One region of the Leclercia sp. S52 genome, then DNA from elsewhere that is predicted to be linked to it. Evidence: predicted binding sites of a transcription regulator. Region 1 holds the regulator's gene; each other region holds the start of a gene.
The links. Region 1 encodes CRP, which controls carbon source genes, mostly activating them, when cyclic AMP is high. Its sites were predicted from a motif close to ATGTGANNNNNNTCACAT; they were not measured.
Positions count from the first base shown of each region.

Region 2: a site for CRP is predicted at 5,191-5,208, ahead of hpt (hypoxanthine phosphoribosyltransferase). Genes of this name have one in related genera too.
Region 3: a site for CRP is predicted at 1,040-1,057, ahead of AAHB66_RS18965 (acetyl-CoA C-acetyltransferase). Genes of this name have one in related genera too.

Region 1 covers NZ_CP152474.1:4,500,395-4,511,198, forward strand. The annotation lists gene AAHB66_RS21685 (hydrolase) at 225-1,247, shown strand; gene AAHB66_RS21690 (YheU family protein) at 1,244-1,462, shown strand; gene AAHB66_RS21695 (phosphoribulokinase) at 1,493-2,362, shown strand; gene AAHB66_RS21700 (OsmC family protein) at 2,452-2,856, opposite strand; gene crp (cAMP-activated global transcriptional regulator CRP) at 3,166-3,798, shown strand; gene AAHB66_RS21710 (YccS/YhfK family putative transporter) at 3,855-5,942, shown strand; gene AAHB66_RS21715 (aspartate aminotransferase family protein) at 6,019-7,239, opposite strand; gene pabA (aminodeoxychorismate synthase component 2) at 7,328-7,891, opposite strand; gene AAHB66_RS21725 (putative adenosine monophosphate-protein transferase Fic) at 7,922-8,524, opposite strand; gene AAHB66_RS21730 (YhfG family protein) at 8,514-8,681, opposite strand; gene ppiA (peptidylprolyl isomerase A) at 8,790-9,362, opposite strand; gene tsgA (MFS transporter TsgA) at 9,641-10,804, shown strand, end outside.
Region 2 covers NZ_CP152474.1:822,265-833,068, forward strand. The annotation lists partial or broken gene speE (polyamine aminopropyltransferase) at 1-467, opposite strand, end outside; gene AAHB66_RS03880 (YacC family pilotin-like protein) at 578-925, opposite strand; gene cueO (multicopper oxidase CueO) at 1,071-2,612, shown strand; gene AAHB66_RS03890 (glucose/quinate/shikimate family membrane-bound PQQ-dependent dehydrogenase) at 2,744-5,131, opposite strand; gene hpt (hypoxanthine phosphoribosyltransferase) at 5,337-5,873, shown strand; gene can (carbonate dehydratase) at 5,971-6,633, opposite strand; gene AAHB66_RS03905 (ABC transporter ATP-binding protein) at 6,741-7,667, shown strand; gene AAHB66_RS03910 (ABC transporter permease) at 7,664-8,434, shown strand; gene AAHB66_RS03915 (PTS sugar transporter subunit IIA) at 8,540-8,980, shown strand; gene AAHB66_RS03920 (polysaccharide deacetylase family protein) at 9,037-10,290, shown strand; gene panD (aspartate 1-decarboxylase) at 10,294-10,674, opposite strand; gene panC (pantoate--beta-alanine ligase) at 10,759-10,804, opposite strand, start outside.
Region 3 covers NZ_CP152474.1:3,972,396-3,983,199, reverse strand. The annotation lists gene AAHB66_RS18970 (M20 aminoacylase family protein) at 1-884, opposite strand, end outside; gene AAHB66_RS18965 (acetyl-CoA C-acetyltransferase) at 1,132-2,310, shown strand; gene AAHB66_RS18960 (porin) at 2,638-3,321, shown strand; gene AAHB66_RS18955 (oligogalacturonate lyase family protein) at 3,472-4,647, opposite strand; partial or broken gene kduI (5-dehydro-4-deoxy-D-glucuronate isomerase) at 5,103-5,940, shown strand; gene kduD (2-dehydro-3-deoxy-D-gluconate 5-dehydrogenase KduD) at 6,003-6,764, shown strand; gene AAHB66_RS18940 (sugar porter family MFS transporter) at 7,078-8,493, shown strand; gene AAHB66_RS18935 (oligogalacturonate lyase family protein) at 8,574-9,701, opposite strand; gene AAHB66_RS18930 (ABC transporter substrate-binding protein) at 9,768-10,804, opposite strand, start outside.

The sequences.
Region 1 (10,804 bases):
TAACCTCCTGATTCAGCACATCTTTAGATTTGCTTAACGTTGAGTAAAGTCTGCACCCTGGCGATAAAGCCATCAATTAAGCGCACAGGGGAATCATTAGCCTGAGAGTAATAATCAAGGTAAATATTTGTGATCGGGATCAGTTCATGTTTCGGAAAACCAGGCTAAACGGGGTACAATTCGGAAGGTATCGTAAATAACAGACAATAATTAGCATCACCTTTATGGCCCAAATCATTCCATCAGACTTCAACATTGCACCCGACGAGAGCGCAGAATTTGTCCCCATGCGGGGCGTGGCTAATCGCCATCTGCAGACCATGCTGCCGCGCCTTATCCGTCGTAAAGTGCTATTTACCCCCGTCTGGCAGCGCCTTGACCTGCCGGACGATGATTTCGTTGATTTAGCCTGGAGCGAAGATCCGCTGCAGGCCCGGCACAAACCCCGGCTGGTGGTCTTTCATGGTCTGGAGGGCAGCCTGCACAGCCCCTATGCTCACGGCCTGATTCAGGCGGCGAAAGCCCGCGGCTGGCTGGGCGTCGTAATGCACTTCAGAGGCTGCAGCGGCGAACCCAATCGCCAGAAACGCATCTATCACTCCGGCGAAACGGAAGATGGCACCTGGTTCCTGCGCTGGCTGGCAGAGACCCACGGCCCGGCCCCTACGGCAGCGGTGGGCTATTCGCTGGGCGGGAACATGCTTGCCTGCCTGCTGGCAAAAGAGGGCGACAATATTCCTCTGGACGCCGCCGCCATCGTCTCTGCTCCGTTCATGTTGGAGCACTGCAGCTATCATATGGAGAAGGGCTTTTCGCGCGTTTATCAGCGCTATCTGCTGAACTTGCTCAAAGCTAATGCGGCACGCAAACTGAAAGCTTACCCGGATACGCTACCGGTCAGTCTGCAGCAGCTGAAGAAAGTGCGCCGCATCCGCGAATTTGACGATCTGATCACCGCCAAAATTCACGGTTTTGCCGATGCTATTGACTACTATCGTCAGTGCAGCGCCATGCCGGTGCTCAGCAAGATCACCAAACCGGTGCTGATTATTCACGCTAAAGACGATCCCTTTATGGATCATCACTCGATACCGGCGCAGGCGTTTTTGCCCGCCAACGTGCAGTATCAGCTGACCGAACACGGTGGACACGTGGGCTTTGTTGGCGGCACGCTGCGGCGCCCAACGATGTGGCTGGAAACGCGTATCCCGGACTGGCTGACCACATACCTGGAACCCATAAGATGATTATTCCCTGGCAAGATCTGGCTCCCGAAACGCTGGATAATCTGATTGAAAGCTTTGTGTTACGCGAAGGCACCGATTATGGTGAACAGGAGCTTTCGCTTGAGCAGAAGGTCGCCGACGTCAGGCGCCAGCTGCAAAGCGGTGAGGTGCTGGTCGTGTGGTCCGAGCTGCACGAAACCGTCAACATCATGCCTCGCAATCAATTTCGCGGTTAACCGCGATCGCTTTCCACTCAGGGAGTTGCTATGTCCGCCAGACATCCGGTTATTGCCGTTACAGGGTCGAGTGGTGCCGGTACCACCACCACCAGCCTCGCCTTTCGTAAGATCTTCTCGCAGCTGCATCTGCGTGCCGCGGAAGTGGAAGGCGACAGCTTTCACCGCTACACCCGCCCTGAGATGGATATGGCCATCCGCAAAGCCCGGGATATGGGCAAACACATCAGCTACTTTGGCCCGGATGCCAACGACTTTGGCCTGCTGGAGCAAACCTTCGCTGAATACGGGCGAAGCGGCACTGGCCAGGCGCGCAAATACCTGCACACCTATGACGAAGCGGTCCCCTGGAACCAGGTGCCGGGCACCTTCACCCCCTGGCAGCCCCTGCCGGAACCCACCGACGTGCTGTTTTATGAAGGCCTGCATGGCGGGGTAGTCACGCCGCAACACGACGTGGCGCGCCATGTCGATCTGCTGGTGGGGGTAGTCCCTATTGTGAACCTGGAGTGGATCCAGAAGCTGACGCGGGATACCAGCGAACGCGGCCATTCCCGCGAGGCGGTGATGGACTCCGTGGTGCGCTCGATGGAGGATTACATTAACTTCCTGACGCCGCAGTTTTCCCGCACCCACATTAACTTCCAGCGCGTCCCGACCGTGGATACCTCTAATCCCTTTGCCGCCAAAGGCATCCCGTCGCTGGACGAGAGCTTTGTGGTGATCCATTTCCGCAATCTGGACAATATCGATTACCCCTGGCTGCTGGCGATGCTGCAGGGTTCATTTATTTCTCACATCAATACACTGGTAGTCCCGGGCGGGAAGATGGGGCTGGCGATGGAGTTAATCATGACGCCGCTGGTGCAGCGGTTGATGGAAGGGAAGAAAATCGATTGAGGCCTTGTTGCCCGGTGGCGCTACGCTTACTGGGCCTACGGGCTCTGTAGGCCGGGCAAACGAAGTGCCGCCCGGCGTTTTCGCAAGGCTTACGCCTCGATCACTTCATACGAGTGGGTAATCTTTACGGCTTTCTCCAGCATCAGCGCCACGGAGCAGTACTTCTCGGCTGAGAGATCCACCGCACGGGAGACCGCCGCGTCTTTCAGTTCTTTGCCGGTGACCACGAAGTGAAGATTGATATGGGTGAACAGGCGCGGCGCCTCTTCACGACGCGCTGAGGTCAGTTTGACTTCGCAGTCGGTCACATCGTGACGACCTTTTTGCAGGATCGATACCACGTCGATCGCACTGCATCCGCCTGCCGCCATCAGGACCACTTCCATCGGACTTGGCGCTTTATCGCCGGAGTTGCCATCCATCAAAATCTGGTGCCCGGAAGCCGACTCACCGAGGAACGTTAACCCTTCAACCCACTTCACACGTGCTTGCATTTGTATTAACTCCAGGATTGCATTTTTCCTGACAGATTACGCGTCAGTAACAATTCTGACAACGGAAGTCGACCTGCATCAAGCTGAAGCGAGACACCAGGAGACAGGCGGCGAAAGCTATGCTAAAACAGTCGAGATGCTACAGTAATACATTGACGTTGCACATGTATGCAGAGGACATCACACGTTACAGGCTGCTAATTATTGTGACAGCCAGACCCCAGGCAGGGGAAAGAATTCGATTGCAACCCCAGAGTACAGGTACACAGCCAGACTCTGGAGACAGCTTATAACAGAGGATAACAGCGCATGGTGCTTGGCAAACCGCAAACAGACCCGACTCTCGAATGGTTCTTGTCTCATTGCCATATTCATAAGTACCCATCGAAGAGCACGCTGATTCACCAGGGTGAAAAAGCGGAAACGTTGTATTACATCGTCAAAGGCTCAGTGGCAGTGCTGATCAAAGATGAAGAAGGCAAAGAGATGATCCTCTCTTACCTGAATCAGGGAGATTTCATCGGCGAACTGGGCCTGTTTGAAGAAGGTCAGGAGCGTAGCGCCTGGGTTCGTGCAAAAACTGCCTGTGAAGTGGCTGAAATCTCTTATAAGAAATTCCGCCAGCTGATCCAGGTGAACCCGGATATCCTGATGCGCCTCTCTTCGCAGATGGCTCGCCGTCTGCAGGTCACGTCCGAGAAAGTGGGTAACCTCGCCTTCCTCGACGTAACGGGCCGCATTGCCCAGACCTTACTGAACCTGGCGAAACAGCCAGACGCAATGACCCACCCGGACGGTATGCAAATTAAAATTACCCGTCAGGAAATTGGTCAGATCGTCGGATGTTCTCGTGAGACCGTGGGTCGTATCCTGAAAATGCTGGAAGATCAAAACCTGATTTCTGCCCACGGTAAAACCATCGTGGTTTACGGAACACGTTAATTCCGCTAAAACGGCGTGGCATCGCACGATGACACGCCGTTTTTGTCTCTATCCCCATGTGGCGCAGGCTCATTTATCACCCGGAAGTTAACTACGCACTGCGGCAAACCCTGGTGTTGTGTCTCCCCGTGGCTGTGGGGTTGATCTTCGGCCATCTGCAACAGGGTCTGCTCTTCTCCCTCGTTCCTGCCTGCTGCAACATTGCCGGTCTGGACACCCCGCATAAACGCTTCTTTAAGCGTCTGACTATTGGCGGCTGCCTGTTCGCGGGCTGTAGCCTGGCCGTGCAGCTGTTGCTGGCGCGGGATATTCCGCTGCCCCTCATTCTCACCGTGCTGGCGATGACGCTGGGGGTCACGGCTGAGATCAGCGCCCTGCATGCGCGACTGCTGCCCGCCTCGCTGATTGCGGCCATCTTTACCCTGAGCCTGGCGGGAAACATGCCGGTCTGGGAGCCGCTGCTCCTCTATACGCTGGGCACGCTCTGGTACGGGCTGTTTAACTGGTTCTGGTTCTGGATGTGGCGCGAACAGCCGCTGCGCGAGTCGCTGAGCGTGCTCTATCAACAGCTGGCAGATTATTGCGAAGCAAAATACACCCTGCTGACGCAGCACACCGACCCTGAAAAATCGCTGCCGCCGCTGCTGGCCCGTCAGCAGAAGGTGGTGGATCTGATCAGCCTCTGTTATCAGCAGCTGCATATGCTGGCGGCCAACAGAAATCATGAATACAAACGCCTGCTGCGTACCTTCCAGGTGGGCCTGGATCTACAGGAGCACATCTCCGTCAGCCTGCATCACCCGAAGGAGGTGCAAAAGCTGGTGGAGCGCAGCCACGCCGAAGCGGTGATCCGCTGGAACGCGCAGACCGTTGCGGCCCGCCTGCGGGTGCTGGCTGACGACATTCTCTATCATCGCTACCCCACCCGTTTCACCATGGACAAGCAGCTCGGCGCGCTGGAGAAAATTGCCCGTCAGCACCCGGATAACCCGGTGGGTCAATTCTGCGCCTGGCACTTCAGCCGTATTGCCCGCGTGCTGCGTACGCAGCGTCCGCTCTACCCGCGCGACCTGATGGCCGACAAGCAGAAACGCCTGCCGCTGATCCCTGCCCTGAGAAGCTATCTGTCGCTGAAGTCTGCCGCCCTGCGCAACGCGGCGCGTATCAGCGTGATGCTCAGTATCGCCAGCCTGATGGGCGTGGCGCTGCACCTGCCGAAACCCTACTGGATCTTAATGACCGTGCTGCTGGTGACGCAAAACGGCTACAGCGCGACGCGGGTACGTATTCTCCACCGGGCCGCCGGCACGCTGGCGGGGCTGATTATTACCGGCGTTACCCTGCACTTCCACGTTCCGGAAGGCTACACCCTGGCCGGGATGCTGATGGTGACCCTGGTGAGCTACCTGATCATACGCAAGAGCTACGGCTGGGCGACGGTGGGCTTTACGGTCACGGCGGTGTATACCCTGCAGCTGCTGACCCTGAACGGCGAGCAATTTATTATCGCCCGGCTGGCCGACACCCTGATTGGCTGCCTGATTGCCTTCGGCGGGATGGTCTGGCTGTGGCCGCAGTGGCAGAGTGGGCTGCTGCGCCAGAACGCCCACGACGCGCTGGAGGCCGATCAGGAGGCCATCCGCCTGATCCTCAGCGACGATCCACAGCCAACGCCGCTGGCCTGGCAGCGCATGAAGGTCAACCAGGCGCACAACGCCCTGTTCAACTCCCTCAACCAGGCGATGCAGGAGCCAGGCTTTAATTCGGCCTATCTGGCCGATATGAAGCTGTGGGTAACGCACAGCCAGTTTATCGTCGAGCATATCAACGCGATGACGACCCTGGCCCGGGAACATACGATGCTGACGCCAGACCTGGCGCAGCGTTATTTGCAGTCGTGTGAAATTGCGCTGCAACGCTGTCAGCAGCGTCTGGAATATGACGCGCCGGGCGAGAGCGGGGACAGCAATATTCTGGAAGCGCCAGAGACCCTGACGCAAGGCCCCATGAGCACGCTGGAGCAACATCTGCAGCGCGTTCTGGGACATCTGAACACCATGCACACCATCTCGTCGGTGGCATGGCGCCAGCGTCCGCATCATGGGATCTGGTTGATCCGGCGCTTAAAGCGGACCCCGTATTAAACGCCGGGTGGCGCTGCGCTTACCCGGCCTACAAGACCGTAGGCCCGTGCAAGCGTAGCGCCGCCGGGCAACACAACTACTTCTGAATCACGCGCTTCACCGCGGCGGCAAAACGGTTCATCCCTTCGTCGATATCCTCGCTCTCCACCAGCAGCGACGGCGCAAAGCGCATCACGTCCGGCCCGGCGTTGAGGACCATCGTCCCTTCACTGGCGGCGGCATAGAGGAAATCGCGCGCCCGACCTTTGTACTGCGGTTTGAGCTCGGCACCAATCAGCAGCCCCATGCCGCGAATATCGCTAAAGACATCGTACTGGGCATCGATCTGCTGGAGATGTTTCACAAACTGCTCGCGCTTCGCTTTGACGCCGCTCAGCACATCCGGGGTGTTGATGATATCAAACGCCGCGCCAGCCACCGCGCACGCCAGCGGGTTACCGCCGTAGGTGGAGCCGTGAGAGCCCACGTGGAACGCCGAGGCGATATCCTGAGTGGTGAGCACCGCGCTGACCGGGAAACCGCCGCCGAGCGCTTTAGCGCTGGTCAGGATATCCGGCGTCACGCCGTAGTGCATATAGGCAAACAGATCCCCGGTACGGCCCATGCCGCTCTGCACTTCATCAAACACCAGCAGGGCCTGATGCTGGTCGCACAACTCACGCAGCCCCTGCAGGAACTCCGGGGTCGCCGCCGTCACGCCGCCTTCACCCTGAATCGGCTCAACCACCACCGCACAGGTGTGATCGTCCATCACCGCTTTCACCGCATGCAGATCGTTAAACGGGACGTGAATGATGTCGGCCGGTTTCGGGCCAAAGCCGTCGGAATATTTTGGCTGACCGCCCACGGTCACGGTAAACAGCGAACGGCCGTGGAAGGCATTATGGAAGGCGATGATTTTGGTTTTAAACGGGCTGTGGCGGGTAGAGGCGTAGTAGCGCGCCAGCTTAAAGGCCGTTTCGTTGGCTTCGGTGCCGGAGTTCATAAACAGCACGCGCTCAGCAAAGGTGGCGTCGATAATTTTACGCCCCAGACGCAGCGCCGGTTCGTTGGTAAAAACGTTGCTGGTGTGCCACAGGGTTTCACCCTGGGTTTTGAGCGCCTCGACCAGCGCCGGGTGACAGTGGCCTAACGCCGTCACCGCAATGCCGCCCGCAAAATCAATGTACTCTTTACCCTGCTGATCCCAGACGCGGCTGCCTTTCCCCTTCACCGGGATAAACTCGGCCGGTGCATAAATTGGCAGGATAACTTCATCGAATGTTGCGCGCGTAATTGCAGATTGTTCAGTTGCCATGTAACCCCACCCTTTTTTTAAGCAAGAAGCAGAAGTGAAAATATAATCACGAAATATGCTTAAAAAATCACTTTATGGCAACTAAAAATCAACGATTAAGGAAATTAGCCAGCAGCTGGTGGCCCTGTTCGCTGAGAATACTTTCCGGATGGAACTGCACCCCTTCCAGATCCCATTCCCGGTGGCGGATACCCATAATCTCCCGGGTCTCGCTCCAGGCTGTCACCTCGAAGCAGTCGGGTAAGGTGGGCGGGTCAATGACCAGGGAGTGATAGCGGGTCACGGTCAGGGGATTATTGAGGCCAGCGAAGACCCCCGTACCGGTATGCGTCACGGGAGAGGTTTTGCCGTGCATCACTTTGGCGGCACGGACAATGGTCGCGCCAAAGACCTGGGCAATGGCCTGATGCCCAAGACAGACGCCGAGGATCGGCAATTTACCGGCATAGTGCTGGATCACCGCCAGCGAGATCCCGGACTCATCCGGCGTGCAGGGGCCGGGAGAGATAACGATTTTCTGCGGGTTCAGCGCCGCGACATCATCCAGAGAAAGCACGTCGTTGCGCCGGACCGCCACCTCCGCCCCCAGCTCGCAAAAATACTGGTACAGGTTCCAGGTGAAGGAATCGTAGTTATCAATCAGCAGAATCATGGCGGCTCCCGAAAAAATGGCCGCCCTATTCTACTCAGTTTCCCGGGCTTCGCTTACCACTTTGCTGAAGATTGTGTTCAGCGCGCTCAGATCGCCCATTGCACCGCTCTGGTTGGCCTGCGCCCACGCCTCAGGGTCGATACCGCGCCAGTCGAGTTGATATCCGGCATGGATTGCCAACTGTTCAAAGAAGATGCGCTGAACGATGCCGTTGCCGATGCGGAACGGATGCAGGACGTTGATTTCGCAATAGTAGTGGCTGAGGCGGTTAATGAAATCGGCTTTCTCCAGCCCGACGAGATAACCCTCCTCCTCCAGATCCTGCATCAGGGCATTGCCCTCTTTTTCGATATAGGCAAAGTGGCAGAACCGGGTATCGCCCTGGTAAATATCCATTTCACGAATGTCTCCCGCCCAGTCAAAAAGATCCTGGTAGAGATGCTGGTGTATGGCGCACAGGTGCGGCAGACCGCGCAACAGCGGCCCGAGGCTCAGGGTGGCGGCACGCAGCGCGGTGAACTCATACGCCGCCTGCGCAAGACGTTCGGCCTGACGAATGCCCAGCCGGTTACGCATCACGTTCAGCTCCGGGTAGAGGTATGGGTCGCGATCGTTGCCGTATTTATCGCTCATGCTGCCTCCCTAATTCTTCAAGACGAAGCTGCGCTTCTTCTGCGCTGAGCGTGACTAACGGACTGTCGACCCCTTCAAGGCGGCGGCTGGCCTGGAAATTGATATTTCGCTGTTGTTCCCAGAGGCGGGACTTTTGTTTTTCAGTGAGTTTTTTCACCTGTTACCTCCCTGCTTGTGCTCGTGTTGCCACAAGTATAAGCAGCAAACTGCGGTTTCGCAGGGAGGTAAAGGTAACGCGGGCAATGCCTGCCCGCGCCATCAGGGATTAAGGCAGGACTTTCGCAGAGAGGATAACTACCGGTTTTGTCGGCACATTCTGGTAAGGGCCGACGTCGTGCGTCTGCACCTGAGAAATTTTATCGGCCACATCCATGCCTTTCACAACTTTACCAAAGACCGCATAGCCAAAGTCACGCTGGCCGTGGTCGAGGAAGGCGTTATCCGCCACGTTGAGGAAGAACTGGCTGGTGGCGCTGTCTTTATCGGCAGTACGCGCCATGGAGATGGTGCCACGGCTGTTACGCAGGCCGTTATCCGCTTCGTTCTTGATTGGCGGGTTTGGCTGTTTCTGCTGCATCTGCTCGTTGAAGCCGCCGCCCTGCAGCATAAAGCCCGGGATCACGCGGTGGAAGGTGGTGCCGTTATAAAAACCGCTGTTCACATAATCGAGGAAGTTTTTCACCGAAACAGGGGCTTTCTGACTGTTCAGTTCCAGCTCAATATTACCGGCAGAGGTGGTCAACAGAACGTGCGGGTCTCCTTTGGCTGCCAGCGCAGCAGGAGAGAGGGCTGAGAGTGCGAGTACAGCCGCAACAGCCGCCAGGGTTGATTTGAGCATGAGAATTCCTTAACAAAGCGCAGTAAAGAAAGCGAATGGCTTGATTCTAAAGAGCAGTATGAATCCAGGCCAGCCATTTACCTAATTTTACGCATTTGAAACAGATGTAACCGTCGGGCAAACTGGCACCACAGGCATTAACGTGATCTAAATCACACTGAAAACTGCAATTTTCGTTTAATTAATCATAAAAGATTTAATTAGATCACATTCACGCTTAAAATCTGGCCGCTCGCAGCGCCGTCAACGCGCTTTACATTTCTATTCACAGGCCAGTCATGACTAACAGCAATCGTATCAAGCTCACATGGATCAGCTTCTTCTCCTACGCCCTTACCGGTGCGTTGGTGATCGTCACCGGGATGGTGATGGGAAATATCGCAGACTATTTCAACCTGCCCGTTTCCAGCATGAGTAACACCTTCACCTTCCTTAACGCCGGGATCCTGATCTCCATCTTCCTGAACGCCTGGCTGATGGAAATTGTCCCGCTGAAAACGCAGCTGCGTTTCGGCTTTGTGCTGATGGTCGCCGCTGTGGCCGGCCTGATGCTAAGTCATAGCATCGCCCTGTTCTCCGCCGCCATGTTCGTGCTCGGGCTGGTCAGCGGGATCACCATGTCCATCGGGACATTTCTCATTACCCATATGTATGAAGGCCGCCAGCGCGGTGCGCGTCTGCTGTTCACCGACTCCTTCTTCAGCATGGCCGGGATGATCTTCCCGATGGTGGCCGCGGCGCTGCTGGCCCGCAGCATTGAGTGGTACTGGGTTTACGCCTGCATCGGCCTGGTCTACGTGGCGATTTTTGTCCTGACCTTCGGCTGTGACTTCCCGGTTCTCGGCAAAAAAGGCCAGACCACCAGCGAGCCGGTGGTAAAAGAGAAGTGGGGTATTGGCGTGCTGTTCCTCTCCGTTGCCGCCCTGTGCTACATCCTCGGCCAGCTGGGCTTTATCTCCTGGGTGCCGGAGTATGCCAAAGGGCTGGGAATGAGCCTGAACGATGCCGGTCAGCTGGTTAGTGACTTCTGGATGTCGTACATGTTCGGCATGTGGGCGTTCAGCTTTATCCTGCGCTTCTTCGATCTGCAGCGGATCCTCACCGTGCTGGCAGGCGCCGCAACCGTGCTGATGTACCTGTTCATTAACGGTTCGCCGGAACATATGCCGTGGTTTATCCTGACGCTCGGCTTCTTCTCCAGCGCCATTTACACCTCGATCATTACTCTGGGCTCCCTGCAGACCAAAGTGGCCTCGCCAAAACTGGTTAACTTCGTGCTCACCTGCGGCACCATCGGCACCATGCTGACCTTCGTGGTCACCGGCCCGATTGTGGCGCACAGCGGCCCGCTGGCGGCATTACACACCGCGAACGGTCTCTATGCCGTCGTGTTTGTGATGTGCCTGGTGCTGGGCTTTGTGACCCGCCACCGCCAGCACAAC
Region 2 (10,804 bases), 1.3 Mb from region 1:
ATGATCACATCAAAGGTCTGCGTCGTCTGGTTAACAAAATTGACGCCGTCGTCGATCACCAACGTGAAACGCGGATCGTCGTAGCTTCCGGCATTGTGATTAGGCAGATACTGGCGGCAGAAGGAGACCACGCCAGCGTCGATCTCTACCATGGTGATGCTTTCAATGCTTTTGTGGCGGGAGACTTCGCGCAGCATGGCGCCGTCGCCGCCGCCGATGATCAGCACATGTTTCGCATTGCCGTGGGCCAGCAGCGGAACGTGGGTCATCATCTCATGATAAATGAATTCATCACGCTCGGTGGTTTGCACCACGCCATCCAGCGCCATCACCCGGCCAAAAGCCGCGTTTTCGAAAATGATCAGATCCTGATGATCGGTTTTCTCATGATAGAGCACGTTATCAATGGCAAAGTACTGTCCAAACTGGTCATGCAGCGTTTCATGCCACATTTTCTTTTCGGCCATGGGATGATACCTCCTTTGTTAACACCCGGTTAAAACGGGCGAAACATCATAGCTAACAATGACCGTGGTTGCACGGCCATCTGTTCAGCAATCGGGCATCGGGAGGGGAGTTACTTAACGTAGGCAAGCAGGCTCAGCGAATCGCGAGCCAGGGCTTTACATTTTTTTGCCGTGGGAATGCCGATGCCGCTGAGATCGCGGTAGCTGTCTTCACCGAGGGTTTTCATATCGAAACTGTCGTAGTTGCTCAGGTCCCACTGGTTCTGTTGAGCAAAGAAGACCAGCGCGCGACGAATCTGACCGTTAGGTAAATTCTGGTAGCCACAGTCGTTTTTCAGGAATACAAACACCGCCGTTAAATCCGCCATATCTTCGGCTTCATTTTCACTCAGCGCATAGCTGTTTGCGCAACTCATCATCAGGGTGCTGAACAGGATTGTTCGGAAAAACGTCTTCATTGCTTCTACCAATACGTCACGGAAATTCAACGTTAGCACACTTCCCGCCGGTGCGACGATCTTTATTATTTCCGCTTTTCTTGACCTTCCGGCAAGGGGAGGGTTTATGCTCATGACATCGACTGCTGCGAATAAGGAGATGAACATGCAACGCCGTGATTTTTTAAAATATTCTGCCGCACTGGGTGTCGCCAGTGCGCTACCGCTGTGGAGCCGTGCCGCTTTTGCGGCCGAGCGTCCCGTGCTGCCAATCCCCGGTTTACTCACCCCCGATGCGCGTAATCAGGTGAATCTGGTGGTACAGGCGGGCAAAACCACCTTTGGGCCACACAACGCCACCACCTGGGGCTACAACGGCAATCTGCTGGGCCCGGCCCTGCAGCTGCGCAAGGGAAAAGCGCTGACCGTTAACATCCACAACACCCTTAATGAAGAGACCACCGTCCACTGGCACGGTCTGGAAGTACCGGGCGAAGTAGATGGCGGCCCGCACGGCATCATTAAACCCGGCGGCCAGCGGACGGTGACCTTTACCCCGGAACAGCGGGCGGCAACCTGCTGGTTCCATCCTCATCAGCACGGTAAAACCGGGCATCAGGTGGCGATGGGGCTCGCCGGACTGGTACTGATTGAGGATGACGAAAGCCGTCTGCTGCGCCTGCCGAAGCAGTGGGGCATCGACGATGTGCCGGTGATCGTGCAGGACAAAAAATTCACCCCTGAGGGGCAAATTGACTATCAGCTGGATGTGATGAGCGCTGCGGTGGGCTGGTTTGGCGACACGCTGCTGACCAACGGCGCGCTTTACCCACAGCATAATGCCCCGAAAGGCTGGCTGCGCCTGCGTCTGCTCAACGGCTGTAATGCCCGCTCGCTTAACTTCGCCGCCAGCGATAAACGCCCGCTGTACGTGGTCGCCAGCGACGGAGGGCTGCTGGCGGAGCCGGTGAAGGTGACCGAGCTGCCGATGCTGATGGGCGAGCGTTTTGAGGTGCTGGTGGATATCAGCGACGGCAAGGCGTTTGACCTGGTGACTTTGCCGGTGGGCCAGATGGGGATGGCGGTGGCGCCGTTCGATAAGCCGCAGCCGGTGCTGCGCATTCAGCCGCTGCTGGTGACGGCTTCCGGCGAGCTGCCGGATACGCTGACCACCATGCCGGCTCTGCCGTCGCTGGAAGGGCTGACCCAGCGGAAGCTACAGCTGTCGATGGATCCGATGCTCGACATGATGGGCATGCAGGCTTTAATGAAGAAGTACGGTCATCAGGCCATGGCGGGTATGAATCACGGCCAGATGGATCACGGCAAAATGGGCGGGATGGATCACAGCATGCATGGGTTCGATTTCCGTAACGGCAACCGGATCAACGGTAAAGCCTTCGATATGCACACGCCGCAGTTCGCCGCAGCTAAAGGGCAGTATGAGCGTTGGGTGATTTCCGGGGAAGGGGACATGATGCTGCACCCGTTCCATATTCACGGCACCCAGTTCCGCATCCTGACAGAAAACGGCAAAGCGCCAGCGGTGCATCGCGCGGGCTGGAAGGATACGGTACGCGTTGAGGGCGGGGTAAGCGAGGTGTTAGTGAAGTTCGATCATGACGCGCCGAAAGAGTACGCCTATATGGCGCACTGCCATCTGCTGGAGCATGAAGATACGGGGATGATGCTCGGTTTTACAGTATAAAAAAAGCCCGGTGGCGCTACGCTTACCGGGCCTACGTGAGCACGGTGCGGCCTGATGCCCTCACCCTGGCCCTCTCCCACAGGGAGAGGGTACCAACACTAAAAACGGCAACTTTCGTTGCCGTTTTGCTTTTACTTCTCGTCAGGCAACGCATAGGCAACAATATAGTCGCCCATCTTCGTGCCAAACGAACCGTGACCACCCGCGGAGATCACCACAAACTGCTTACCATTGGCCTCATAGGTCATTGGCGTGGCTTGTCCACCCGCTGGCAGACGGCCCTGCCACAGTTTCTCACCGTTGCTCATGTTGTATGCGCGCAGGTAGTTATCGGCAGTCGCGCCAATAAACAGCACGTTACCGGCGGTGGAGATTGGGCCACCCAGCATCGGCATACCCATATTGAACGGCACTGGGATCGGCATCGGGAACGGCATGCTGTCCTGTGGCGTACCAATACGTTTTTTCCATACGACCTGATTGGTTTTCAGATCCAGCGCGGAGATATAACCCCAGGCAGGCTGTTTACACGGCAGGCCAAACGGAGAGAGGAACGGGTTCAGCGTCACGCCAAACGGCACGCCGTACTGCGGCTGAATACCGGACTCAGTACCCGTACCCTGCGCGTCTTTCGGCTGTTCCATCGGATTGCCCGGGCCGCGTGGGATCAGCTTAGAGACAAACGGCAGCGCCATCGGGTTGGCAATCGCCACCTGACGGTTCGGATCGACGGAGATGCCGCCCCATTCGAACATCCCCAGGTTACCCGGGAAGACCAGCGTGCCCTGCTCGGACGGTGGTGTGAAGATGCCCTCATAGCGCATCTGGTGGAACATCACGCGGCACACCAGCTGGTCAAACATAGTGGCGCCCCACATGTCTGCCCCGCTGAGATCTTTCTTCGGACGGAAGCTCAGATCCGAGAACGGCTGGGTTTTGGTGACGTAGTCGCCTTTCGCCGCGCCCTGCGGAACCGGTTTTTCCGGTGCCGGCACGACCAGCTGGCCATTACGACGATCCAGCACGAAGATATTACCGGTTTTCGCCGGGGCGTAGATCACCGGTACGGTCTGGCCGTTAACGGTGATATCAGCCAGCGTCGGCTGGGACGGCATATCCATATCCCACAGATCGTGGTGAACGGTCTGGTAGCTCCACGCCAGTTTACCGGTAGTGGCGTTCAGCGCCACGATGGAGCTGGCGTAACGCTCCTGCTCCGGCGTGCGGTTGCCACCCCAGATATCCGGCGTGGTCACGCCCATCGGCAGGTAGACCAGGTCCAGCTTCGCGTCATAGGCCGCAGGTGCCCAGGAGTTTGGTGAGTTGAAGGTGAAGGTGTGCTCATCCGACGGGATAGCGTTTGGATCTTTCGCACCCGGGTCAAAGGCCCACAGCAGTTTACCGGTATTGACGTCAAAACCACGGATCACACCGGAGGTTTCGCGGGTGGAGAAGTTATCCGTTACCGAACCGGCGATCACGATGGTTTTATCGGTGATGATCGGCGGTGAGGTCGGCTCATACAGACCCGGCGTTTGATCCGGCATGTTGGTCTGCAGATTCAGCACGCCTTTGTTGGCAAAGGTTTCGCACGGCTTGCCGGTCTCGGCGTTAAGCGCGAACAGACGACCATCGTTGACCGGCAGCATAATGCGGCGCGGACAGTCGGCAACCACCTCAGGGCTGGCGTTATCAGCGCGCGCTTCGTGGTAAGAGACGCCACGACAGGTCACGTGCTGGAAAGAGGGGGTAGAGTTGAGCTGCGGATCGAAGTGCCACTTCTCTTTACCGGTTGCCGCATCCAGCGCGAACAGACGCTGGTGTGCAGTGCACAGGTAGAGCATGTTGCCCACTTTGATCGGCGTGACTTCATTGGTCACTTCCCCGGAGTCATTCTCTCTTTTCAGGTCGCCGGTACGGAACACCCAGGCCTCTTTCAGTTTATGCACGTTATCGGCATTAATCTGCTTCAGCGGGGAGAAGCGTTGGCCCTCCTGATTACGACCGTAGGCAGGCCAGTCGGCATCGGCTACTTCGGAGATCGGTGCGGCAGGCGTGGCGTCGGCATTCAGGGTGCCTTTCACCTCCTGCGGATCGTTAAAGCCAGCCCAGGTCAGGATCCCGCCGCTGATCAGCAGCGCCACGACCAGCGCGGTGACCGCACCGCCGGAGCGCACGAACAGTCGACGCCAGACGAAGGGCAGGATCAGCCAGATACCGAAGAAGACCAGGATATCGCTGCGCGGGGTCAGGGCCCAGAAGTCGAAACCGACCTCCCAGACGCCCCAGATCATCGTGGCAAGCAGCAGGGCGGCATAAAGCCACAGTGCCGATTGTTTACTGCGCCATAACATCACGGCAACGCCCAGCATCACTACGCCAGCAATCGGGTAGTACCAGGAGCCGCCAATTGCTACCAGCCAGACGCCACCTATTAACAGGTAGAGCCCGCACAAGGCTGCGAACAGCGCTGTTAGCTTCACGAGTAACCGTGAATGTTGAACTTTTGTTTCCGCCATAAAAAGTACTCTTCAGGTTTGTTAATTTTTTGATAGCAATTAAGTATAGGACTTAACAAGTGTGATCGGAATCACAAATCTGGCTTTTATGAACAGATGCGCCAGGAGGATCTATTTGCTGGTATACTTCAGGGCTTATGTAGCGATGCCGGACGCGAAGCCATCGGCATTGAGAAATTCGTTATAAAAACATACGGTTAGTAAAATGAAACATACTGTTGAAGTGATGATCCCGGAAGCGGAGATCAAAGCGCGTATCGCCGAACTCGGTCGTCAGATCACCGAACACTATAAAGACAGCGGCAGCGAGATGGTGCTGGTGGGTCTGTTACGCGGTTCCTTCATGTTTATGGCCGATCTCTGCCGCGAAGTGCAGGTTTCCCATGAAGTCGATTTTATGACCGCCTCCAGCTATGGCAGCGGGATGTCGACCACTCGTGATGTGAAAATTCTCAAAGACCTGGATGAAGACATTCGCGGCAAAGATGTTCTGATTGTTGAAGACATCATCGACTCCGGCAACACCCTGTCGAAGGTGCGCGAAATTCTCAGCCTGCGTGGACCTAAATCGCTGGCGATCTGTACCCTGCTGGACAAACCTGAGCGCCGTGAAGTGCAGGTTCCCGTGGAGTATGTCGGTTTCTCGATTCCTGACGAATTCGTGGTGGGCTACGGTATTGACTACGCTCAGCGCTATCGCCATCTGCCGTATGTCGGCAAAGTGGTGCTGCTGGACGAGTAGATAGGTATTGCCCGGTGGCGCTACGCTTACCGGGCCTACGGATCGTGCTTTTGTAGGCCGGGTAAGGCGACGCCGCCACCCGGCTTTTTTTACGGGCTTATTTGTGATTATCGTGCTTCTGGGTCAGGTTAGAGACGCCCCGACGGTAACGCTGCTCCAGGGTTTCCCGGTTGGTGGCGGTCACTTCCAGATCGCGCAGCAGGCCATCGTGAATGCCGTACGCCCAGCCGTGGATCGTCACTTTCTGCCCGCGTTTCCAGGCCGACTGCATAATGGTGGAGTGGCCCAGGTTGTACACCTGCTCCATCACGTTCAGTTCACACAGGGTATCCAGGCGACGCTCCTGCGGCATTTGCCCCAGCAGTGAGCTATGTTTGAACCAGATATCACGAATGTGCAGCAGCCAGTTGTCGATCAGACCCAGCTCCGTGTTCTCGACCGCCGCCTGGACGCCGCCGCAGCCGTAGTGACCGCAAATAATGATGTGTTCCACTTCCAGCACGTCGACCGCATACTGCACCACGGACAGACAGTTCAGATCGGTGTGGATCACCAGGTTTGCGACGTTACGGTGAACAAAGAGTTCGCCCGGTTCGAGGCCAGTCAGACGTTCAGCGGGAACGCGGCTGTCGGAGCATCCAATCCACAGAAAGCGTGGTTTCTGCGCCTGTGACAGTTTCTCAAAAAATCCGGAATCTTCTTCCAGCAGCATCTTTGACCATAGTGCGTTATTGCTGATGAGTGTATCTATGTCATTCATGGAGATAAACGGCCTGTAACCGGGTTAATGCGTTGCGCTAATATAGGGCAACTCGATTTCTTTTAAAACAACACTTCGCGTGTCAGCACTATAGGTAACTCTATTTCATGACCATTGCACTGGAGCTCGAGCAGCTTAAAAAAACCTATCCGGGTGGTGTCCAGGCACTGCGCGGCATAGATCTTAAAGTCGAAGCCGGTGATTTTTATGCGCTTCTGGGGCCCAACGGGGCAGGTAAGTCCACCACCATCGGCATTATCAGCTCGCTGGTGAATAAATCCTCCGGCCACGTAAAGGTCTTCGGCTACGACCTGGAGAAGGACGTCGTGAACGCCAAGCGCCAGCTGGGGCTGGTGCCGCAGGAGTTCAACTTCAACCCGTTTGAGACCGTGCAGCAGATTGTGGTCAACCAGGCGGGCTATTACGGCGTGGAGCGCAAAGAGGCGGTTGAGCGCAGCGAAAAGTACCTCAAACAGCTCGATTTGTGGGAAAAACGCAACGAACGTGCGCGGATGCTGTCCGGCGGCATGAAGCGTCGCCTGATGATTGCCCGGGCGTTAATGCACGAGCCAAAACTGCTCATTCTGGATGAACCGACCGCCGGGGTGGATATCGAACTTCGCCGCTCAATGTGGGGCTTTTTGAAGGATTTAAACGACAAAGGCACCACCATCATTCTGACGACGCACTACCTTGAAGAGGCGGAGATGCTGTGCCGTAACATCGGCATTATTCAGCACGGTACGCTGGTAGAAAACACCTCGATGAAGAACCTGCTCTCCAAGCTGAAATCAGAAACCTTCATTCTCGATCTGGCGGCGAAAAGCGCGCTGCCTAAGCTGGAGGGGTATAACTATCGTCTGGTGGATACCTCTACGCTTGAAGTGGAAGTCCTGCGCGAGCAGGGGATCAACAGCGTCTTCAGCCAGCTGAGCCAGCAGGGGATTCAGGTATTAAGTATGCGTAACAAAGCCAACCGACTGGAAGAGCTGTTCGTCTCGCTGGTCCATGAGAAACAAGGAGATCGCGCATGATGCAGCTTTACTGGGTGGCGCTGAAAAGTATCTGGGCCAAAGAGATCAACCGCTTTATGCGCATCTGGATCCAGACCCTGGTGCCGCCGGTGATCACCATGACCCTCTACTTTATTATCTTCGGCAACCTGATTGGCTCGCGGATCGGTGAGATGCACGGCTTCACCTATATGCAGTTTATCGTGCCCGGCCTGATCATGATGGCAGTGATCACCAACGCCTACGCCAACGTGGCATCGTCGTTCTTCAGCGCCAAGTTCCAGCGCAACATTGAAGAGCTGCTGGTGGCCCCGGTGCCTACCCACGTGATCATCGCCGGCTACGTCGGCGGCGGGGTAGCGCGCGGCCTGTGCGTCGGCGTGCTGGTGACGGCGATTTCCCTGTTCTTTGTGCCGTTCCAGGTACACTCCTGGCTGTTTGTCGGCCTGACGCTGCTGCTGACGGCGGTGCTGTTCTCGCTGGCTGGCCTGCTGAATGCGGTATTCGCCAAAACCTTTGACGATATCAGCCTGATCCCGACCTTCGTCCTGACGCCGCTGACCTACCTCGGCGGGGTGTTCTACTCCCTGACGCTGCTGCCGCCGTTCTGGCAGGGGCTGTCACACCTGAACCCGATCGTCTATATGATCAGCGGCTTCCGCTTTGGCTTCCTCGGCATATCCGACGTGCCGCTGGTGACTACCGTCGGCGTGCTGGTGATCTTTATCGTGGCCTTCTATCTGCTGTGCTGGAACCTGATCCAGCGCGGACGCGGACTGCGCAGCTGATCCTCAGGCCCGGCGGCGTTCTGTTGCCGGGCCGGTTTATTGACCATCATCACCCCTTTACTTCCCCGACCCCGCTAGACTACCCCTTTCTGATGAGAGGTGACGATGCTGGGTTGGGTAATCACGTGCCATGATGAACATGCGCAGGAGATGGCGGAGAAGCTCGCCGTCCGCTTTGGGCCGCTGGTGCAGTGCAAGGTGGTCAATTTCTGGCGCGGATTAAGCGTCAATATGCTCAGCCGCATGCTGTGCGATGCCCAACATCATGTCGACAGCGGTGACGGGGTGATCTTCCTGACCGATATCTCCGGCGCGGCACCCTATCGCGCGGCGGCGCTGCTCAGCCACAAGCACGACAACTGCGAAGTCATCTCTGGGATTAGCTATCCATTGCTGGAGATGATGTATCCCCTACGGGAGTTGACCGACAGCATCGGCTTTCGCGACACCATCGTTGCCCGCGGTGCGCCAGAGGTCAGCAGCCTGTGGCATCAGCAGCAGAAAAACCCGCCCTTTGTCCTGCTCCATGGCCTGGAGAAATATTAAGCATTGGTATTACTGGCGCTTTTGTTACAATGGCGACAGTTTTTCGTACTGAATAAATCCCTATGCTCTCGCGTATTTTTTTCCTGCTTCTGCTGCTGGTCTCCGGCGGCGTGTCTGCCAGTCTGCTCAGTCAGCAAGGGCTCCCGTCCCGCTATATGCAAACCACCGAAGATGCCGCTATCTGGGCGCAGGTGGGTAATAAGGTCGTCACCGTCGGCAACGTACGCGCCGGGCAGATTATTGCGGTGGTGCCCACCGCGGCGGATTATTATGAGTTCCGCTTTGGCTTTGGCACCGGCTTTATCGACAAAGAGCATCTGGGCGAGGTGCAGGGAAAGCAGCGCGTGGAGGACAGCCTCGGCGATCTGAACAAGCCGCTCAGCAACCAGAATCTGATCACCTGGAAGGATACGCCGGTCTACAACGCCCCCAATGCCGGCAGCGCGCCGTTCGGCACCCTGGCGGACAACCTGCGTTATCCCATCCTCAGCAAGCTGAAGGATCGGCTTAATCAGACCTGGTACCAGATCCGCATCGCCAACCGCCTGGCATGGGTCAGCAGCCTGGATGCGCAGGAGGATAACGGCCTGCCGGTGCTGACCTATCACCATATCCTCCGCGATGAAGAGAACACCCGCTATCGCCATACCTCAACCACCACCAGCGTGCGTGCCTTCAATAACCAGATGGCCTGGCTGCGCGATCGGGGCTACACCACCCTGACCCTGTATCAGCTGGAAGGCTACGTGCGTAACAAGATGAACCTGCCGGCGCGCGCGGTGGCGATCACCTTTGACGACGGCCTGAAGTCGGTCAGCCGCTATGCCTGGCCGATCCTGAAGCAGTACGGTTTTCACGCCACGGCGTTCATTATTTCCTCGCGGATCAAAGCCCATCCGCTGAAATGGGATCCAAAAACGCTGCAGTTTATGAGCATTTCCGAGCTGCGGGAGATCCAGGACGTGTTTGACGTGCAGTCGCATACCCACTTCCTGCACAGAGTGGATGCCAATCGCCACCCGATCCTGCTGAGCCGCAGCTATCAGAACGTGTTAATGGATTTCAAACACTCCCGCCGCGCGCTGGCGCAGTTTAACCCGCACGTGCTCTATCTCTCATACCCGTTCGGCGGCTATAACGATATCGCGGTGAAAGCGGCTAACGACGCAGGGTTTCACCTGGCGGTGACCACGGTGAAGGGGAAGGTAAAACCGGGGGATAATCCATTCCTGCTGAAGCGCTTATACGTTCTCAGGACGGACTCGTTAGAGACGATGTCGCGGCTGATCAGTAATCAGCCGCAAGGATAACGATCAGGCGACCTGAACCGGAATCGCTTTCGCGAGACGTTTCATGTCGTTATCCCCTTCAAAATACGCCACTTTTGGCTGCCAGCGGCGCGCTTCTTCATCGGACATCATGACAAAGCTGGCGATGATGACGATGTCACCCACGCTGGCGCAGTGCGCTGCCGCACCGTTGACGGAGATAATTTTAGAACCACGTTCAGCCGCGATAGCGTAGGTTGAGAAACGGTTGCCGTTACTCACGTTCCAGATATCGATGGCTTCGTTTTCAAGAATACCCGCTGCGTCGAGAAAATCCTGATCTATCGCGCAGGAGCCTTCGTAATGCAGATCGGCCTGCGTGACCTTCACACGGTGAAGCTTACCTTGCAGCATTTTGCGAATCATGACGTTACCTTAACTCTTTGTCGTATCCCCTCCCGAAGAAGGGGCTGATGAAAACTAATCCGTTAGCATGGATATGCTCAGCGCTTACTGAGCCAGTTCAACTACTGTGTTATCAATCAGACGCGCCTGG
Region 3 (10,804 bases), 530 kb from region 1:
TAGATCTCCACTTCGCTGGTGGCGCCATAGCTGCGGGCGGTGAAATCGGTAAGCTCCTGAATGCGGCGGATCAGCAGGTCGCGGATCTCCGGCTTCATCGAACGCACCGTCAGCTCCATCACCGCGCTGTCCGGGATCACGTTGGAGGCAATGCCCGCCTGGAAGGTCCCGACCGTCACCACGGCGGTTTCACCCGGCGGCACGTTACGCGCCACGATGCTTTGCAGGGACATGATCAGGGCGGCCCCGGTCACGATCGGATCCACGGTGCGTTCCGGGTGCGCGCCATGCCCGCCGTACCCTTTCAGGGTAATTTTCACGGTATCGGCGGAGGCCATAAAGTTGCCTTCATAGAAGCCAAACTTACCGGTCGGCAGGTAAGGCATATTGTGCAGGGCAAAAATACGGTCGCAGGGGAAGCGGTCAAACAGCCCGTCTTTAATCATTAAATCCGCGCCGCCAATCGCCTCTTCGGCCGGCTGGAAGATAAGGTGCACGGTGCCGTTAAACTGGCAGGCGTCAGAGGCAATATACTTCGCCGCGGCCAGTAAAATCGCCGTGTGGCCGTCGTGGCCGCAGGCGTGCATTTTACCCGGGACGGTGCTGGCCCAGGGCAGATCGGTGGCTTCAAAGATGGGTAATGCGTCCATATCGGCACGCAGGCCGATGGATTTGCTGCCCTGGCCTTTGCTGAGCGAGCCGACCACACCGGTTTTTCCGATTTCGCGCGTCACCTGATAACCCCAGCCTTCGAGCTGGCGAGCCACCAGATTGCTGGTATTAAACTCTTCGAGGCTTAATTCAGGATTGGCATGTAAATGACGGCGGATGGCGATGATTTCTTCTTCTGATTCTTTTATTTCTGGAATGATACAGTCGGACATTTGTTACTCCAGTGTAAACGCGTGTTTGCATCTCCTAACTTATCGCCGCGCCGTCATAATGCAAATGCGTTATCTAATAATTACCGTGTTAATTATAAGTTGTGTGAATACATGCAGGCTTTACGTCGAGGTGTGCAAAATGAATGGCCGATCCTTTGTGATAAAACTCACTTTTTTTAAACAATTACATCATTAGTTGATAACACATACTCTACTATGTGCGGTGTCATTTTGCGCAGAGGTTGAGATGAAAGACGTCGTGATAGGGGGTGCGTTGCGCACAGCAATTGGCTGTTTCCAGGGAGCGCTCTCACGCCACTCGGCGGTAGATCTGGGCAGCGTGGTGGTCCGCGCGCTGGTGGAGCGCAGTGGCATTGAGGCCCACGAGGTCGATGAGGTGATCCTTGGTCAGGTGCTGACCGCAGGGGCCGGGCAAAACCCTGCCCGTCAGGCCGCGCTGAAGGGGGGATTACCTAACACCGTCTCTGCCATTACCATTAACGACGTCTGTGGCTCCGGGCTCAAGGCGCTGCATCTGGCAACCCAGGCGATCCAGTGCGGTGAAGCCGACGTGGTGATCGCCGGTGGCCAGGAGAACATGAGCCGCGCGCCGCACGTTCTGACCGACAGCCGCACGGGCGCCCAGCTGGGGAACAGCCAGCTTATCGACAGCCTGGTGCATGACGGGCTGTGGGATGCCTTCAACGATTACCATATGGGTGTCACGGCGGAAAACCTGGCCCGGGAATACGGGATCTCCCGTGAGCGGCAGGACGCCTACGCCCTCAGCTCACAGCATAAAGCCCGGGCCGCAATCGATGCGGGCCGCTTCCGGGATGAGATTGTCCCGGTCAGCGCGCAGAAGCAGAGCGGTGAACCACTGCTGGTAGATACCGATGAGCAGCCGCGAACCGACGCCAGCGCCGAAGGGCTGGCGTTACTCAATCCGGCTTTTGAACTCACCGGTTCCGTGACCGCCGGAAATGCCTCCTCTATTAACGACGGCGCTGCTGCGGTCATGATGATGAGCGAGAGCAAAGCCGAAGCGCTGAATCTGCCGGTGCTGGCGCGGATCAAAGCCTTTGCCAGCGTCGGTGTGGATCCTGCTTTAATGGGGATCGCCCCGGTGCATGCCACGCGCCGCTGCCTGGAGCGGGCAGGGTGGCAGCTGGCGGATGTCGATCTCATCGAAGTCAACGAAGCCTTTGCTGCCCAGGCGCTGTCGGTGGGCAAAATGCTGGAGTGGGATGAGCGCCGGGTCAATGTTAACGGCGGGGCGATTGCGCTCGGCCACCCTATAGGTGCGTCAGGCTGTCGTATTCTGGTCTCGCTGGTGCATGAGATGGTGAAACGCGATGCCCGTAAAGGGCTGGCCACGCTGTGCATAGGCGGCGGACAGGGCGTGGCGTTAGCCATAGAAAGATAAGCACCTTGATAAATATCAATCAAAATAAGCCTCCCACCGCGGAGGCTTATTTGTTTGTGATAGCCGTCATATTTTTACTCTTGTAAGTAAATCCTCAAACCTCCCCGAAATATTTACCACATTAATTGAATCTCTAATAACACTTTAGTGTGATCGCGATCCGTTAAATTCCGCTTAAAAACCCTCTTTTGTTGATATTGCTCACGCCTGGCTTTGCCAAAAAAAATGAAACAAATATTTACGATCATGATCACTAAAATTACGTGTTTAAAAAAATAAAATGCAATTCCATAAAAACGAAACATCATTTTAAACGAGGGTTTTTCCATGTTTAAGAAATCTCTGGTCCTTGCATCACTTATTGGCGCTTCTTTCGCAGCTCAGGCTGTCACCGTGGATCTGCGTCATGAATATATTGATAACGGCTCGAACGCAGACCGTGCTGCGGTTTCGCACCGTTTTGAAAATGGTTTTGGTTTTTCAGTAGAAGCGAAATGGAAATCCGGCGGCGATAAAGCCGATCAGCCATTTGCGGATGTGGTCGGTAATGGTCACGAAGACCAGATTAGCTGGCGCTGGAAAGCAACCCCGAATATTGCGTTAACACCAGGCTTTACGGTTGAAAGTAAAGACAGCTTCACCATTTATAAACCGTATCTGCATGCACAATATAGCTTCGATAATGGCTTCTACGTTGCCGCTCGTTATCGTTATGACTATACCCGTTATCCGTCAAGCGCGAATAAAGACGACGACAAAGTTAACCGTGGCGATGCGTGGGTTGGCTGGGTGATGGGCGACTGGCGTACCGAGCTGAACTATGTATACGCTAAAAGTTCAGAAGGCGTAATCCGTAATAACAATAAAGATTACTCCCAGGAATATAACGTCAAGCTGGCGTACAAAATTGATAAAAACTGGTCCCCGTACGGTGAAGTGGGTAACGTTGGTGTGAAAGAGACCGATGAGCGTCAGACCCGTCTGCGTGTCGGTGTAGCCTACTCCTTCTAATAACAAGCAGTACCTCCGGGATTAACCGGCTCGAAAGAGCCGGTTTTTTTATGCCTGCAATTTATTACTGCGCCGATACAGGGATAAAAAAAAGCCCTCCATAAAGGAGGGCAAGGCCAGTTACAGGAACACAAACACAAACACAAACATTTATTCACGCAACAGTTCAGGTTGCTCAGGAAGCTTCGCAATATAGAGAGCGGGTTTGCCGTCTTTATCGGAGCTAAACAGGACCGCTTTATCATCCGGGGTAAAGGATGGGTGCGGATGGGTCACCTGGCGGCTGTTCGCCACGGTTGCCCAGGAGGTGTCGTGACGCGCGATGCGGAAGTAGGCCTTTTTCGCCACGTCGAACGCATAGAGATAAGGATCGTTATCGATGGTGTAACCGCTGGTGTCCTTCACGTCGACCGGGGTACCGGAACCGTCACCCACCAGCATTGTGCCGTCAAAGTTACTCATCAGATGCGAACAGGCCGGCATTTGCATTACCGCGCTGTTCTCGCCGGTATCCGGATTGAAGCTGTACACGGTACGGCCTTGTTGACCTTTCAGATAAGAGACATACACCAGCGCCGAGCCGTTCGGTACCCAGAATTCATGGGTGCAGCTTTCGCCTTCCGCATGCTCTTTAACCTTACGCACGTTGCTGCCGTCTTCGTTGACCATCCACATACGGGCATCCACCAGATCGTGCGGGCCTTCGTGGCAAAACGCGACGGTGCTGTCGTCAAACGGACGGTAAATCGGATGGCCGAGCCAGTTTTTCTCTTCGTGGATCACGCTGCTTTCGCCGGTCTGCAGATCGACGCGCAGCAGGCGACAGTGCGGGCCCTTATGGAAGAAGTCGTGGAAGATTTTCCAGTCGTTCAGCGGGGTCCAGTCGCTCTTCGCAATTTCGATCCCCACCAGTTTGGTGCAGTCAGAGTTGGCCACCCAGGTGCCGTAGCCGACCCAGTCGTCGCTGACGCGGTACACTTCGCGCTCGACAAGCGTCGTCAGATTGACTTCCAGCAGGGTGCGATCATTCTTAACGTAATAGAGGGATTTATCGTCCGGCGACAGGAAGCCGCCGAAGGTGTTATCCCCCGCGCCTTCGGTTAACTGCACCGCTTCGGCCTTTTTCAGATCCAGCAGGTAGTAGTTCCAGTGGCCATCGAATTCGCCGGCAAACAGCAGATGGCTACCGTCGTTAAAAAAGCACTTTTGATAGAAGTAGTTACGATGACAGGTAACTTCAGGTGGGGTCAGGCGGGTCACTTCCACGCCTGTATCCGGATCGCGACTGACCTCATAGTTCAGTTTGACCCGCATGCCTTTTGCCATGATGCACTCCTTGAATTCGACAGCAGGATTTTGCCTGCGGTCCGATCGGTAAAATATGAGTTTAAAAACTGGGTGTTAAAATATCAAAACATCGTTTCAGTGTGTGTGACTGGTGGCGCACTTCTGAAGTAAAAGCCCACAAAATCATCACTCTCTTTACATCTGTTCAGATTTTTATCATCCCGGCATCAATTTTTTATTCTTATATAACCTATTGTTTAAATTGCAAATTAATTCGGAGATTTTAAAAGAAGCTTTTAAGAAAGCGATGTCAACTCCCTGACATTCGTGATCGCAACTGCAATTTTGAGATTAACTTACAGAAAAAGTGAAACATCGTTTTAAATGTAATTGAAAACCCATTTCACAGCAGATAATATGTGCCCATCATGAAAACGGAACACCGTTTTGTTAATTATCCAGGCCTTCGGGGCCGATAAATTCTGGAGGTTAATGTGGAAGTCAGACAAAGCATCCACAGCGCGCATGCAAAAACGCTGGATACCCAGGGTCTGCGCGATGAGTTTTTAGTCGAGAAAGTGTTTGTCGCGGATGAGTACACCATGGTGTACAGCCACATTGACCGCATTATCGTTGGCGGCATTAAGCCGGTGACCAAAACGGTCTCCGTCGGTGGCGAAGTGGGCAAGCAGCTCGGCGTCAGCTTCTTCCTTGAGCGTCGTGAGCTGGGCGTGATTAACATCGGCGGCCCGGGCACCATCACCGTTGACGGTCAGTGCTACGAGATCGGCCATCGCGATGCCCTGTACGTCGGGAAAGGCGCGCAGGAAGTGGTCTTTGCCAGCGTCGATAGCAGCAAACCGGCGAAGTTCTACTATAACTGCGCCCCGGCACACACCACCTATCCAACCAAAAAAAGTGACCCCGGCAGACGTTGCGCCAGTCACTCTGGGTGACAACCTCACCAGTAACCGCCGCACCATTAACAAATACTTCGTTCCTGATGTGCTGGAAACCTGCCAGCTCAGCATGGGTCTGACCGAGCTTGATCCGGGCAACCTGTGGAACACCATGCCGTGCCATACCCATGAGCGCCGCATGGAAGTGTACTTCTACTTCAACATGGAAGAAGACGCCTGTGTATTCCACATGATGGGACAGCCGCAGGAGACGCGCCATGTCGTGATGCATAACGAGCAGGCGGTGATCTCACCAAGCTGGTCTATTCACTCGGGCGTGGGCACGCGTGCCTATACCTTCATCTGGGGCATGGTGGGTGAAAACCAGGTCTTTGATGATATGGACCACGTAGCCGTTAAGGATCTGCGCTAGTCGCGGACAGTTAAGCACAAACTTGCCTGTTCGTTCAGGCGCTGAAAGATAAAGGATAAAAAATGATTCTTGATGCATTTTCTCTGCAGGGTAAAGTTGCGGTCGTTACCGGTTGTGATACCGGTCTGGGCCAGGGTATGGCGGTCGGTCTGGCAGAAGCCGGCTGCGACATCGTCGGGATCAACATCGTTGAGCCACAGGAGACCATCGAGCGTGTTACCGCGCTGGGCCGTCGTTTCCTGAGCCTGACCGCCGATCTGCGTAAAATCGACGCTATCCCTGAGCTGCTGGATCGTGCGGTGGCTGAATTCGGTAAAATCGACATCCTGGTCAACAACGCCGGTCTGATCCGTCGTGAAGACGCGATCAACTTCAGCGAGCAGGACTGGGACGACGTGATGAACCTGAACATCAAGAGCGTTTTCTTCATGTCCCAGGCGGCAGCGAAGCACTTCATCGCGCAGGGCAACGGCGGCAAAATCATTAATATCGCCTCCATGCTCTCCTTCCAGGGCGGCATCCGCGTGCCTTCTTACACCGCCTCCAAAAGCGGCGTAATGGGCGTGACCCGTCTGCTGGCGAACGAATGGGCGCAGCACAACATCAACGTTAACGCCATCGCACCGGGCTACATGGCGACCAACAACACCCAGCAGCTGCGTGCTGACGAAGAGCGCAGCGCGGCGATCCTCGAGCGTATCCCGGCGGGGCGTTGGGGTCTGCCAAGCGATCTGATGGGCCCGGTTGTGTTCCTGGCGTCCAGCGCTTCTGACTACATCAACGGCTACACCGTAGCGGTTGACGGCGGCTGGCTGGCGCGTTAATTCTCGCCCCTGCCAATAAACCTCTGCCCCCGGGCGGAGGTTTTTTTGTCCTGAATCAGACATTGTCCATATTAGTAAAAGAGGAAAATCCATAGTCATTTTACGAAAATGACGGGCATCACATCTTTATCGTCTACAAATCATGCTTTTAACACAAAGTGGGGAATATTCATCCTTGTTTTAAATTGTAATGTCCATCACAGATCGCCCCTTGCCAGCCAATAAATCCATATTTTCACGTTATACGACCTGACACTTTTTCAGGGTTTCTCGTAATTTCATTTAACGTCTTACGCTGTTCAGGCAGGAAAATATGACATCAATAAACGACTCTACCTTTATGCCCCGCGCCCTGCGCGATACCCGCAGGATGAACCTGTTTGTGTCCGTTTCCGCGGCGGTGGCCGGTCTGCTGTTTGGGCTGGATATCGGCGTGATTGCCGGTGCGCTACCTTTTATCACCGATCACTTTACGCTCAGCAATCGCCTGCAGGAGTGGGTGGTGAGCAGTATGATGCTGGGGGCAGCAGTCGGTGCCCTGTTCAACGGCTGGCTCTCATTCCGCCTGGGCCGAAAATACAGCCTGATGGTGGGCGCCGTTCTGTTTGTGGCCGGCTCGCTGGGCTCCGCGTTTGCCACGGGCGTGGAGGCGCTACTGCTTTCTCGCGTGCTGCTGGGCGTGGCCGTGGGGATTGCCTCCTACACCGCCCCCCTCTATCTCTCCGAGATGGCGAGCGAAAACGTTCGCGGCAAAATGATCAGCATGTATCAGCTGATGGTGACGCTCGGTATCGTACTGGCCTTTCTCTCTGATACGTATTTCAGCTACAGCGGCAACTGGCGCGCGATGCTGGGGGTTCTGGCACTACCGGCGGTATTGCTGATTGTGCTGGTGATCTTTTTGCCCAACAGCCCACGCTGGCTGGCGCAAAAAGGGCGACACGTCGAGGCGGAGGAAGTGCTGCGGATGCTGCGCGATACCTCTGAGAAAGCGCGGGAAGAGCTGAACGAGATCCGCGAAAGCCTCAAGCTGAAACAGGGTGGCTGGTCGTTATTCAAAATTAACCGCAACGTCCGTCGCGCGGTCTTCCTCGGCATGCTGTTGCAGGCGATGCAGCAGTTTACCGGCATGAATATCATCATGTATTACGCGCCACGTATTTTTAAAATGGCCGGATTCACCACCACCGAACAGCAGATGATCGCCACCCTGGTGGTGGGGCTGACCTTTATGTTTGCCACCTTTATTGCGGTGTTTACCGTCGATAAAGCGGGTCGCAAACCGGCCCTCAAAATTGGTTTTAGCGTGATGGCGCTGGGGACGCTGATCCTCGGCTACTGCCTGATGCAGTTTGATAACGGTACGGCGTCCAGCAGCTTGTCCTGGCTCTCCGTGGGGATGACGATGATGTGCATCGCGGGTTACGCGATGAGTGCTGCCCCGGTAGTGTGGATCCTGTGCTCTGAAATTCAGCCGCTGAAATGCCGCGACTTCGGGATCACCTGTTCCACCACCACCAACTGGGTGTCGAACATGATCATTGGCGCCACCTTCCTGACTCTGCTGGATGCTATCGGCGCGGCGGGCACCTTCTGGCTCTATACGGTGTTGAACGTGGTCTTTATTGGCATCACCTTCTGGCTGATCCCCGAAACCAAAGGCGTCACCCTGGAGCACATCGAGCGCAAGCTGATGTCCGGGGAGAAGTTAAGAAATATCGGCGTGTGAGGTTAACGCCCGGCGGCGCTTTGCTTGCCGGGCCGACAAAACCGTAGGCCGGGTAAGGCGTAGCCGCCACCCGGCTTTTTTCACACCCGAGCGAGATACAGCGCCGGCATCCCTTCTTCGTCCGAGGTATACAGCACCCACTTATTGTCCGGTGAAAACGACGGATGCGGGTGGGTGACCTGGCGATCGCCGTCCAGCACTTTCCAGCTGGTGTTGTGCTGGCAGACGGCGGTTTGCGTGCCTTGTGCAATATCGAACACCCAGATGAAGGGATCGTTGAGGCTGATATCCCCGGTATTGTGCGGGGCGCCATCGCCGACGATCAGCGAGCCGTCGTGGTTACTCATCAGGTGGGAGCAGGGCGGGATCGCCATCAGCTGACGGTTTTCCAGCGTTTGCGGATCGGCGCTGAACAGATAGCGCTTAGGATCGTTCTCCTTGTGCGCCACGTAATAGAGCGCCGAGCCGTCCGGCACCCAGAACTCGTGGGTAAAACTCTCGCCCGTGCCGTGCTGGCGCACCTTGCGCAGATTGCTGCCATCCTCATTGATCAACCACATGCGCGCATCGATCGCGTCGCGCGGGCCCTCGTGACAAAAGGCTACCGTACTGTCGTCGAACGGACGGTAAATCGGGTGTCCAAGCCAGCGTTTCTCCTGCAAAATCACCCGCCGTTCACCGGTTTGCAGGTCGATGTTGATCAGGCGGCATTCCGGGTTGGTGAAGTAAAACGCGCGGAACTTGCTCCAGTCGGTGAGCGGCTGCCAGTCGCTTTTTTTGATCTCGATGCCTACCAGCTTCGTGCAGTCAGAGTTCGCCACCCAGGTACCGTAGGCCACCCAGTCGTTATCGACCTCATACACCACATACTCTTCCAGAGTCTCAAGATCGACGCGGCGCAATTCGCGGCTATTTTTCACGTACCACAGAGAAGCATCGTCCGCGGAGAGAAAGCCGCCGAAGGTATTGTCGCCAGCGCCGTCGGTCAGCTGGGTCGCCTTTTGCTGTTCAATGTCGAGCAGGTAGTAGTTCCAGTGGCCCTCAAAGGCGCCGCCAAAGATCAGCTTGCTGCCATCGCGGGTAAAACATTTCTGATAGAAATAGTTACGGTGACAGATGATGTGCGGCGGCGTCAGGCGTATCACCTCGTGTCCGGTTTGGCTGTCCTGCCGGGTGCGAAAACTCAGGGGGATAATTTTTCCTTTCATGGCATGTTCCTTCAGATAAAAAAATACCCCACCGCATAACGGTAGGGTATTGATAACCTAAGATAATTAGCGCATTGCGCGTTTCAGGATGCGTTCAGCCTGACGCTGGAAGTCAGCGGCAGTCTCTTCCACGGTTTTCTGACCATAGTCGATGTACTGCAGGGAGGTGCCGAACTGAGCCACGATCTGCGGGTCGTCAAAGTATGGCGAGACGGAGAGTTTGGCTGGCAGAGACTGCGCCAGACGCAGGCCCGCAACCGCCGGATCGTTCTCTTTGATGGTGCCGTCTTCGGTCAGGTATTTCACCGCCACTTTGCTCAACGGTACGCCACGCTCCAGACCCAGGGTCTCAACGCCTTCTTTGCTGTTCAGCAGGAAGTTGATCACTTTCGCTGCGGCTTCCGGGTTCTTGGTAGATTTACCGATGGAGAGCATCTGGGCCGGTTTAAAGAACAGACCGGCATCGGTTGCACCCGGCAGCATTGGGTAGCTGCCCAGCTCCAGCTTCGCAGGTGGCTTCAGGTTGTCGGAGTATTTCTTGATGGTGGAGTTCCACATGTAGGTCCCGCCCCATTCACCCTCGATCCACGGCTTCATCTCATACATGTTGCTCTTACCGAAGGACGCGTAGTACTTGGTGTCCGGCATCACGTGGCTGTCGATCAGCTTTTTATAGGTCTGGAAGAACTCAACCCACTGCTCTTTGCTGTAAGAGAATTTCTTCGCCTGTTCGTCCACCGCCGGGATGTTGTACTTCTGGATCATGTAAGAGTTAAGCAGCGCCAGAGTATCCTGGTGCTCCAGCACCACCGGGTAGTACTGTTTGCCCAGTTTGCTCTCGAAGGCTTTACCCGCCGCCATCAGCTCATCCCAGGTTTTCGGGTATTCAACGCCCGCTTTTTTCCATGCTTCATCGTTGAAGTAGAAGACGCGCGCGGTCACGGAGATCGGGATCCCGTTCAGCTTGCCGTTCACCGTGGTGGACTGCAGCTCTTTCGGATCGAACTGAGACAGGTCGATCACGTCCTTCATTTTGTTCAGGTCGTAGAAGCCGTCGCCGGTTTTGGAGAAGATCGGCAGCCAGTTCCAGTTGGTCTGCATCA